2 regions of the Pantoea sp. X-Soil-MYKO-1289 genome follow, and region 1 is predicted to be linked to the other one. Evidence: predicted binding sites of a transcription regulator. Region 1 holds the regulator's gene; the other holds the start of a gene.
The links. The regulator PurR, encoded in region 1, represses purine synthesis genes. The targets are predictions, from matches to a motif close to CANGCAAACGTTTGCNTG.

Region 2: a site for PurR is predicted at 1,399-1,416, ahead of AC6I7Z_RS19210 (nucleobase:cation symporter-2 family protein). Genes of this name have one in related genera too.

The regions. Positions count from the first base shown of each region.
Region 1 is NZ_AP036004.1:1,860,357-1,865,473, forward strand. It holds gene punC (purine nucleoside transporter PunC) at 1-682, opposite strand, end outside; gene punR (DNA-binding transcriptional activator PunR) at 802-1,707, shown strand; gene purR (HTH-type transcriptional repressor PurR) at 1,704-2,729, opposite strand; gene cydH (cytochrome bd-I oxidase subunit CydH) at 3,015-3,104, shown strand; gene AC6I7Z_RS08935 (C40 family peptidase) at 3,152-3,952, opposite strand; gene AC6I7Z_RS08940 (Grx4 family monothiol glutaredoxin) at 4,315-4,650, shown strand; gene rnt (ribonuclease T) at 4,691-5,117, opposite strand, start outside.
Region 2 is NZ_AP036004.1:4,043,513-4,048,629, forward strand. It holds gene recG (ATP-dependent DNA helicase RecG) at 1-1,342, shown strand, start outside; gene AC6I7Z_RS19210 (nucleobase:cation symporter-2 family protein) at 1,468-2,853, shown strand; gene AC6I7Z_RS19215 (AsmA family protein) at 2,975-4,654, shown strand; gene fabY (fatty acid biosynthesis protein FabY) at 4,691-5,117, opposite strand, start outside.

The DNA.
Region 1 (5,117 bases):
AGGGCGAGCCGGTCAGCCAGGCGAAAAAGCTGGCGGAGCAGGCGGCATAAATCAACACGTTGCCGCCATAGACGCCAGAGCGCAGCAGCGAGAAAAAGCCCGGCTGATCGTTCGCTTCTTGCGCTGTCGGACGACTGGCGGGCAGGCGCAGCGTTACCAGCATCAGCGCCACGCCGGTCAGCGTCAGCACCAGAAAAATCGCGCGCCAGTGAAAATGGCTAATCAGCCAGGCGCCAAGCAGCGGCGCCAGCGCGGGCGAAAGCGCCACCAGCGGCATAATGGTGGCGAACACCTTATTGGCGCGCGCGCGCGGATAGCGGTCCACCACCAGCGCCTGCCAGCTCACCGCCGCGGCGCAGACGCCGATCGCCTGAATAAAGCGCAGCGCCAGCATCAGCATTGCATTTTCCACCCACAGCATGCCGGCGCAGCCGAGCGCGAACAGCCCCAGCCCCATCAGCAGAACCGGTTTGCGCCCGATGCGGTCGGAAAGCGGGCCCCAGAAAAGCTGGCCGATGGCGAAGCCCGCCAGGAACAGGCTCATACTGGCGCTGATAATGCCGGGCGAGGTATTGAAGCTGATGCGCATCGCGCCGAAGGCGGGCAAATACATATCGGTCGCCAGAAAGCCCAGCATGCTGAGCAGGGCGAGGTAAGGCATAAATCCTTTTGATGACAGCATGGTTTTTAATCTCATTTTCGTCAGGCAGGTTAAACGCGGCAAAGTGTAAAAGGGTGCGCCTGCCGCTGTGAAACGTTAATATTTGCAGAGTGCTGTGAAAATTTTTGAAAGGAAAAAGCATGTGGTCCGAATATGCGCTTGAAGTGGTAGACGCCGTGGCGCGCACCGGCAGTTTTAGCGCCGCCGCGCAGGAGCTGCATCGCGTGCCTTCTGCCGTCAGCTATACGGTGCGCCAGCTGGAAACCTGGCTGGCGGTGCCGCTGTTCGAACGGCAGCATCGCGAGGTGGCGTTGACCGCCGCTGGCGAGCATTTTGTGCGCGAGGGCCGTGAGGTTATCAAAAAAATGCTCGCTACCCGCAGACAGTGTCAGCAGCTGGCGAACGGCTGGCGCGGGCAGCTCAGCATCGCGGTCGATCGCATCGTGAAGCTGCCGCGCAGTCGTCAGCTGGTGACCGACTTCTATCGCCACTTTCCCGATATGGAGCTGCACATCAGCTATGAGGTGTTTAACGGCGTCTGGGACGCGCTGGCCGACGGACGCGTCGACGTGGCGATCGGCGCCACCCAGGCGATCCCGGTCGGCGGGCGTTTCTCCTTTCGCGATATGGGCGCGCTGAACTGGCGCTGCGTCGTGGCGCGCCAGCATCCGCTGACGCGGCAGCCGCAGCTCGACGACGACGCGCTACGCGCCTGGCCGTCGCTGGTGCTGGAGGATACCTCGCGCGCGCTGCCGCGGCGCATGACCTGGACGCTGGATAACCAGCGGCGACTGGTGGTACCGGACTGGCAGGCGGGGCTGGCGTGCGTGCTGGATGGCTTATGCGTGGCGATGATGCCGGGCCATCTGGCGCGTCCGCTGCTGGATAAGGGCGAGCTGGCGGAGCTGACGCTGCCTGCGCCCTTTCCGGAAAGTCCCTGCTGCGTGAGCTGGTCGGAGGCGCGCGCATCGCCGGCGCTCAGCTGGCTGCTCAGCTATCTCGGCGATGCGCGAACGCTCAATCAGGAGTGGTTAAGCGAGGATTAACGGCGGTAGTCGCGAAAAGGGCCGTCGCCGACCGAGCGGCGCTCAATCAGCGTGGGATGCACTTCGATGGTCTGCGACACTTCGCGTTTGCTGGTAATGCGGTCGAGCAGCATCTCCAGCGCCTTCTCGCCCAGCTGGGCTTTCGGCTGATGCACGGTAGTCAGCGCCGGCGTGAAGTAGCGCGCGTTGCGCACGTTGTCATAGCCGATCACCGAAATATCCTGCGGCACGCGCAGCCCCATCTCGTCGGCGGCGCAGATCGCGCCCATCGCCATAATATCGCCGCCGCAGAAGATCGCCGTTGGGCGCTGCTTCTGCTGCAGGATCTGCTGCATCGCCTGATAGCCCGATTCCGGCTCGAAATCGCCCTGAACGATCCACTCGGGACGTACCGCGATGCCCGCTTCCTGCAGCGCTTGCAAAAAGCCCGCATGGCGCCCGCCGCCGGTATTGCGCTCCAGCTGGCCGGGAATGGCGCCGATATCGCGATGGCCGCGCTCAATAAGATAGCGTCCCGCCAGATAGCCGCCCTGGAAGGCGTTATCGAGCACGGTGTCGGTAAAGTCGCCGCGCGATTCGCCCCAGTCCATCACCACCATCGGAATATTGCGGTTCTCTTCCAGCATCTTCAGCAAATCGTCCGGATACTCGGAGCACATCACCAGCAGGCCGTCGACGCGCTTTTGCGCCATCATCGACAGATAGGCGCGCTGCTTCTGCAGATCGTTATGAGCGTTGCCGAGAATGAGGGTATAGCCGCGCTCAAAGCAGTGATGCTCGACCGCTTCGATGATTTCCGCAAAATAGGGCGCTTCGCTGGAGGTGGCGAGCAGCCCCAGCGTTTTGGTGTGGTTGACCTTCAGGCTGCGCGCCACGGCGCTGGGCGAATAGTGTAATTCCTGTATCGCCTGCCAGACGGCGTTGCGCGTCTCTTCCGCAACGAAGCGCGTTTTATTGATCACGTGGGAAACGGTGGTGGTGGAAACACCCGCGCGCTTCGCGACATCTTTAATTGTTGCCATTGAAAAGAGACTCCAGAACTTATCAATAAGCCACTGATAAGCATAATGTTAAACGTTTGCGTCCGCTAAGAGAGTTTTCTGTTAATTCGCTACAGTTTTTGTCGGTGAAATACTCACTGGGCAGGACAAAACAGGGGCTGTTGCGTGCGAACGGCACGGGCGTTGCGTCAGTTGCGCAACAAAGCCGGGGATTCTAACAAGGCTTGCGGGATAAAACGAGATTTTTACCGGCAACTATGGGAAAATCGCATAAGACCCTGACAACTGTGTGGATAAGGAGAGGTAATGAGCACCGATTTGAAACTGGCATTAATGACTACCGGCGCGGCGCTGCTGATGATTGTGGCGTTTGGTTTTACCGCCGTCATGCACTAACAGAGAGCGATAAAAAAACCGGGATTATCCCGGTTTTTTTATGGCGTTTAGCGAATGGTTTTCGGCGTCATCACTCGTCGCGCGCCGATATAGTGACGCTGCCAGTAATCATCCGAAAGCCCGCTAATCTGGATATCTTTGCCGGTGCGCGGCGACTGAATAAATTTGCCGTTGCCAAGGTAAACCCCAACGTGGTCGGCGGTGCCGCGGCCGTTGATACGGAAGAAGACCAGATCGCCTTTCTCCAGCGACTCGCGCTTGACCGGCGCAGCGTCGCGCAGGTGATACATTTCGTTGGCGGTGCGTGGAATTCTGAATTTCACCAAATCTTTATAGGCGTACCAGACGAGGCCGCTGCAGTCAAAACCGGTATGCGGCGAGGTACCGCCCCACTGGTAGGGCTTGCCCAGCTGACCCATCAGTTTGGTCATCGCCGTTTCGCGCGCTTTCTGGTAGCGCAGGCGATGGGACTTGCTCATTTTGATGGTAGAGGTGTCGTCGGCATTCAGCTGCGGGAGAGTGGCGGCTTTTGCGGTGCTCAGCGTGCGCTGGCGGCCATAGCGTTTGTGAGAAGATTTAAGGGTTTTTTTCGTATCGGCGGCGGAAGGGGAAAGCTTAGCCGTTTCAATTTTCTTCTGCTTTTTCAGTTTGAGTTTTTGCGCAGTAGAAGGGCGCGTTTTTTTCGCGCTGGTTTTGACCGGTCGCCGTTTGCGGCGCTCATCTTCGCGCGCGCTTTTTTTCTCCGCCTTGTGCAGGCTGGCGTTAACCGGCGCTTGCGGCGAGGCCGAAGCGATGTTCATGAACAGCTGCGCGAAAGCTAATATAAAGAGCGTAATCAGTAATCGCATAGTCCGGTTACAGGGTTAGCGGTTACGACAACAGGCCGTAACGTGGTTAGAAAAATCTGATCGGAGATCAGCGCCGGGGCCATTCTAAGCCAGGTTTTTTTCAAAAGTTAAGCCATTTTTCTATTAAACTGTTACAGGGTTGCAGTTGAGTTTAAAATAAGCAATTTCAGCAGCTTATAGCAGCAAAGTTATTACCAGTTATGAACAGCTTAAGTTTTGATTATCGTCAGAAAAACGCAGATCTTTAGTAAAGAACTTAACAAACATGGCGGTTTCGCCTGGCAAGCGAGAAATTGTCGTTTTCAGGGACGGGGCGAAGTCGCTACAATAAACAAACACGAAGTAGGGAATTAAGGAAGGCAATTATGAGTACTGTAGAAAAAATTCAGCGCCAGATCGCAGAAAACCCGGTCCTGCTGTACATGAAAGGCTCGCCGAAACTGCCAAGCTGCGGTTTCTCTGCGCAGGCGGTGCAGGCGCTCTCTGCCTGCGGTGAGCGCTTTGCTTACGTGGATATTCTGCAGAACCCTGATATTCGCGCCGAGCTGCCGAAATACGCCAACTGGCCGACCTTCCCGCAGCTGTGGGTAGACGGCGAGCTGGTCGGCGGCTGCGATATTATCGTCGAAATGTTCCAGCGCGGCGAGCTGCAGTCGCTGATCAAAGAGACGGCGGAAAAGCACAAAGAAGCGGAATAAAAGAAGTGTAAAAAAAAGGCCGACGCAAGTCGGCCTTTTTTTACGCCTGCTCCGGCGCCGCTTCCGCGTCGTCGCTTGCCGCCATCGGCAGCGGCCAGCCGCCCAGCCGTTTCCAGCGGTTGACCAGCTCGCAGAACAGCGTCGCCGTCTGCTCAGTGTCGTAGAGCGCAGAGTGCGCCTGGGTGCTGTCAAAATCCATGCCTGCCGCTTTGCAGGCTTTCGCCAGCACCGTCTGCCCCAGCACCAGCCCGCTCAGCGCGGCGGTGTCGAAGGTGGCGAACGGATGGAAAGGGTTGCGCTTCAGCCCAGCGCGCCCGGCGGCGGCCATCATAAAATTGAGATCGAAGGTCGCGTTGTGCGCCACCATGATGGCGCGATTACAGTGGTGATCCTTGATGCCTTTGCGCACCATCTTAAATATGGCGTGCAGCGCCTCATATTCGCTAATCGCGCCGCGCAGCGGGTTG
Region 2 (5,117 bases), 2.2 Mb from region 1:
TTACGCCCTGCCGATGGCGCCGCGCCATACGCTGAGCGACAAACTGCTGGCGGCGCTGCCCTTCTCCCCGACCAACGCGCAAAAACGCGTGGTGCAGGAGATTGAACGCGATCTGGCCAACGATTTCCCGATGATGCGCCTGGTGCAGGGCGACGTCGGATCCGGTAAAACCCTGGTCGCGGCGCTGGCGGCGCTCGACGTGATCGCGCACGGCAAGCAGGTGGCGCTGATGGCGCCCACCGAGCTGCTGGCAGAGCAGCACGCCAACAACTTCCGCAGCTGGTTCGCGCCGCTGGGCATCGAAGTCGGCTGGCTGGCCGGCAAGCAGAAAGGCAAAGCGCGACAGGCGCAGCAGGAGGCGATCGCCAGCGGACAAGTGGCGATGGTGGTCGGCACGCATGCGCTGTTCCAGGAGCAGGTGCAATTCAACGGGCTGGCGCTGGTGATTATCGACGAGCAGCATCGTTTCGGCGTGCATCAGCGGCTGGCGCTGTGGGAGAAAGGCGAAGAGCAGGGCTTCCATCCGCATCAGCTGATTATGACCGCGACGCCGATTCCGCGCACCCTGGCGATGACCGCCTACGCCGATCTCGATACCTCGACCATTGACGAGCTGCCGCCAGGCCGTACGCCGGTCACCACCGTCGCCATCCCTGACAGCCGCCGCGACGACATCATCGCCCGCGTGCGCCACGCCTGCCAGGAGGGCCGCCAGGCTTACTGGGTCTGCACGCTGATCGAAGAGTCCGATCTGCTGGAAGCGCAGGCGGCGGAAGCGAGCTGGGAAGCCCTGAAAGTCGCGCTGCCCGACCTGAATATCGGTCTGGTGCACGGCCGCATGAAGCCGGCGGAAAAACAGGCGGTAATGGCGGCGTTTAAAGCCAATGAGATGCAGCTGCTGGTGGCGACCACGGTGATTGAAGTCGGGGTCGACGTGCCTAACGCCAGCCTGATGATTATCGAAAATCCGGAACGCCTGGGTCTGGCTCAGCTGCATCAGCTGCGCGGGCGCGTCGGACGCGGCGCGGTGGCGTCGCACTGCGTGCTGCTCTACAAGGCGCCGCTGAGCAAAACCGCGCAGCGTCGTTTGCAGGTGCTGCGCGACAGCAACGACGGCTTCGTCATCGCCCAGCACGATCTGGAGATCCGCGGTCCGGGCGAGCTGCTGGGCACGCGCCAGACCGGCAACGCCGAATTCAAGGTAGCGGATCTGCTGCGCGATCAGGCGATGGTGCCGGAAGTACAGCGCGTGGCGCGCCATATCCACCAGCACTATCCGGAGCAGGCGAAGGCGCTGATCGAGCGCTGGCTGCCGGAAACCGCGCGCTATACCAACGTCTAATTTCCTCTCTCCTTTGATCTGACCGCGCTTGCGCCCGGATGCGCATAAGATAAAGGCTGGCAAACGATTGCTTTCAGCCATCAGCGGTTTAAAATCCCCCTCTTCACAGATTGGGAAGCCACTTTATGTCCGTTAATCAACCAGACGCCACACACCCTAAAGCGACAACGCCGCGCCAGAGCGAGCTGATTTACCGCCTTGAAGATCGTCCGCCGCTGCCGCAAACGCTGTTTGCCGCCTGTCAGCATCTGCTGGCGATGTTCGTGGCGGTCATCACGCCCGCGCTGCTGATTTGTCAGGCGCTGGGCCTGCCTGCGCAGGATACGCAGCACATTATCAGCATGTCGCTGTTCGCCTCCGGCGTCGCCTCGGTGCTGCAGATTAAAACCTGGGGTCCGGTCGGCTCAGGCCTGCTGTCGATTCAGGGCACCAGCTTCAACTTTGTGACGCCTCTGATTATGGGCGGCATGGCGCTGAAAAACGGCGGCGCCGACGTGCCGACCATGATGGCGGCGCTGTTCGGCACCCTGATGGTGGCCTCCTGTACCGAGATGGTGCTGTCGCGCGTTCTGCACCTGGCGCGCCGCATTATCACCCCGCTGGTCTCCGGCATCGTGGTGATGATTATCGGCCTGTCGCTGATTCAGGTCGGTCTGACCTCGATTGGCGGCGGCTTCGCCGCGATGAACGATCACAGCTTCGGCGCGCCGAAAAACCTGCTGCTGGCGGGCGTGGTGCTGGCGGTGATCATCGTGCTCAACCGCCAGCGTAATCCCTATTTGCGCGTCGCGTCGCTGGTGATCGCCATGGCGATCGGCTATCTCGCCGCCTGGCTGATGGATATGCTGCCGCAAACCGCCGCGCCGGCCAGCCAGCCGCTGATCGCGGTGCCGACGCCGCTCTACTATGGGCTGGGCTTTGACTGGAACCTGCTGGTTCCGCTGATGCTGGTGTTTATGGTCACTTCGCTGGAGACGATCGGCGATATTACCGCAACCTCAGACGTTTCAGAGCAGCCGGTTAGCGGTCCGCTCTATATGCAGCGCCTGAAAGGCGGCGTGCTGGCGAACGGGCTGAACTCCTTTGTCTCCGCGCTGTTCAATACCTTTCCCAACTCCTGCTTTGGCCAGAACAACGGCGTTATCCAGCTTACCGGCGTCGCCAGCCGCTACGTCGGTTTTGTCGTGGCGCTGATGCTGATCGTGCTGGGTCTGTTTCCGGCGGTGAGCGGTTTTGTGCAGCATATTCCGGAACCGGTGCTGGGCGGCGCGACCATCGTCATGTTCGGCACCATCGCCGCCTCCGGCGTGCGCATCGTGTCGCGCGAACCGCTCAACCGCCGCGCGATTATGATTATCGCGCTGTCGCTGGCGGTCGGGCTGGGCGTATCGCAGCAGCCGCTGATCCTGCAGTTCGCGCCAGACTGGCTGAAGACCCTGCTCTCTTCCGGCATCGCCGCAGGCGGGATCACCGCCATCGTGCTGAACCTGATCTTCCCGCAGGAAAAGTAACCTCTCCGGCGGGCGATCGGCCCGCCTCCTCTATTTATTCGTATTTACATCCAGGCTGTTGAGCTACAAAGGTAATTCAGGCATAACAAGCACTGACCGGAAAGATGGCGGGATGGATACAATGAAATTTCTTGGAAAATTTTTTCTTACGGTACTGCTGCTACTGGTGCTAAGCCTGGTGGTGATCTACGTTCTGTTGCAGACGCAATGGGGCGCAGGCTGGTTCAGCCGCTACGTGAGCGACAAAACCGCCTGGCATCTCTCGCTCAGCAAGATTGAGCATAACTTCTCCTCGCCTTCGCACATCATTCTCGACGACTTCACCTTTGGTCATGACGGCCAGCCGGCCGCAGTGGTGGCGAAGCGCGTCGATCTCGGACTCGCGCTGCTGCAGTTCAGCGATCCGCTGAATTTTGGCAGCATCGCGCTGCGCGACGGCGTGGTGAATCTGGCGAACCTGACGCCTGGCGACACCCTGCCTTTCCAGGCGGGACGCCTGCAGCTGAACAATATGCGCATTGACAGTCCAGACACGCCGCTGCCGCTTGCGGCTCAGCAGGTAAACGGCGGCGTTATGCCGTGGAAACCCACGACGAAGAGCATGCTGGGCAGCGACGCGCAGTTTCAGATGAGCGCAGGCGACCTGACGCTGAACAAGGTGTCAGGCGCTAACGTCCTGATTCAGGGCAGCGTATCGCAGGGCCGCATGCTGTTCAGCAACGTCGGCGCCGATCTGGCGCGCGGTTCAATGACCGGCAGCGCCGAGCGCGATGCGCAGGGCAACTGGCTGATCCGCCAGCTTCGCCTCAACGATATTCGCCTGCAAACCGCCCAAAGCCTGACGGACTTTCTGCGGCCGATTCAGGCGCTGCCTTCCGTCACCATTAACCGTCTGGATATGACCGACGCGCGCCTTCAGGGCCCGGACTGGGCAGTCACCGATCTCGATCTGACGCTGAAAAACCTGACCTGGCAAGGCGACGACTGGCGCAGCGACGACGGTTCGCTCTCGCTGAACGCCAGCAACTTTATCAATGGACGCTTCGAGCTTAACGATCCGATCCTCAATCTCGATCTGTCGTCGCAGGGCATCGCCCTGACCCAGTTCAGCTCGCGCTGGGCCAACGGCGTAATCCGCGCCGACGGCAGCTGGAGCCGCAGCGACCAGCGTCTGACGCTGAATAATCTGGCGGTCGCCGGGCTGGAATATACCCTGCCGGAAAACTGGCGCGATCGCTGGCAGGCAGCGCTGCCGACCTGGCTCGATTCGCTGGAGGTGCGACGTTTCACCTCTAATCGCAACCTGATCATCGATATCAATCCGGCGTTTCCGTTTCAGATGACCTCGCTGGAGGGCAGCGGCGAGAATCTGCTGCTGGCGCGTCAGCATCAGTGGGGGATCTGGTCAGGCAAGCTGAGTCTCAACGCCGCCGAAGCGACGTTTAACCGCGTTGATCTGCGTCATCCGTCGCTGTCGCTTATCGCCGACGATCGGCAGATTCAGGTCACGGAGATGAGCGCCTTTAGCGGCAATGGACTGCTGGAAGGCTCGGCCAGCGTCGGCCAGCAGCCCGATCGCCCGGTAGCGCTGACGCTGAAAGGCCAGGCAGTGCCCGCTGGAATACTGCAAAACTGGGGCTGGCCTGCGCTGCCGGCGAGCGGCCCGAGCAATTTCCAGCTTCAGCTCAACGCCTCGCTCAAGGCGGACACGCCGCTGAAATCTTCGGCCAACGGCTCGCTCTCGCTGCGCACCGATACGCAGCAGGTTCAGCAGCAGATGCAGGCGGGCGAAGTGAGATAAAGAGAGCATCAGGGCCGCATTATCGGCCCTGATGCTTTAGTTGATGCGCGCGCCGGAGCCGCCCTCTTCTAACGGCTCGTCGGGATCGGCGGGCAGTACGATATAGACCCCTTCAAACACCGCGCCCGGCTCCTCATTGCCGTACAGCTCGACTTCAAGGCGCACGCGCGCTTTGCGACCGCGCGCCAGGCGATCCAGATCGCCGCTCATCGAACCGATATCGGCAATCGCGCCGGGACGTCCGGCGATCGGTTTGCTGTAGCGAATATGGGCGTCCGCCAGGATGATGGTGCCGCCAAGATGGCGCTCGCGTAGCAGCAGCCAGATCAACCCCCAGCCGGTCAGGGTCGCCAGCGAGAAGAGGCTGCCGGCAAACAGGGTATGGTGCGGGTTCTGGTTGCCGGTTTCCGGCATGGTGGTGATAAATTTCTGGCCGGTGAACTGCAAAATGCGCACGCCCATC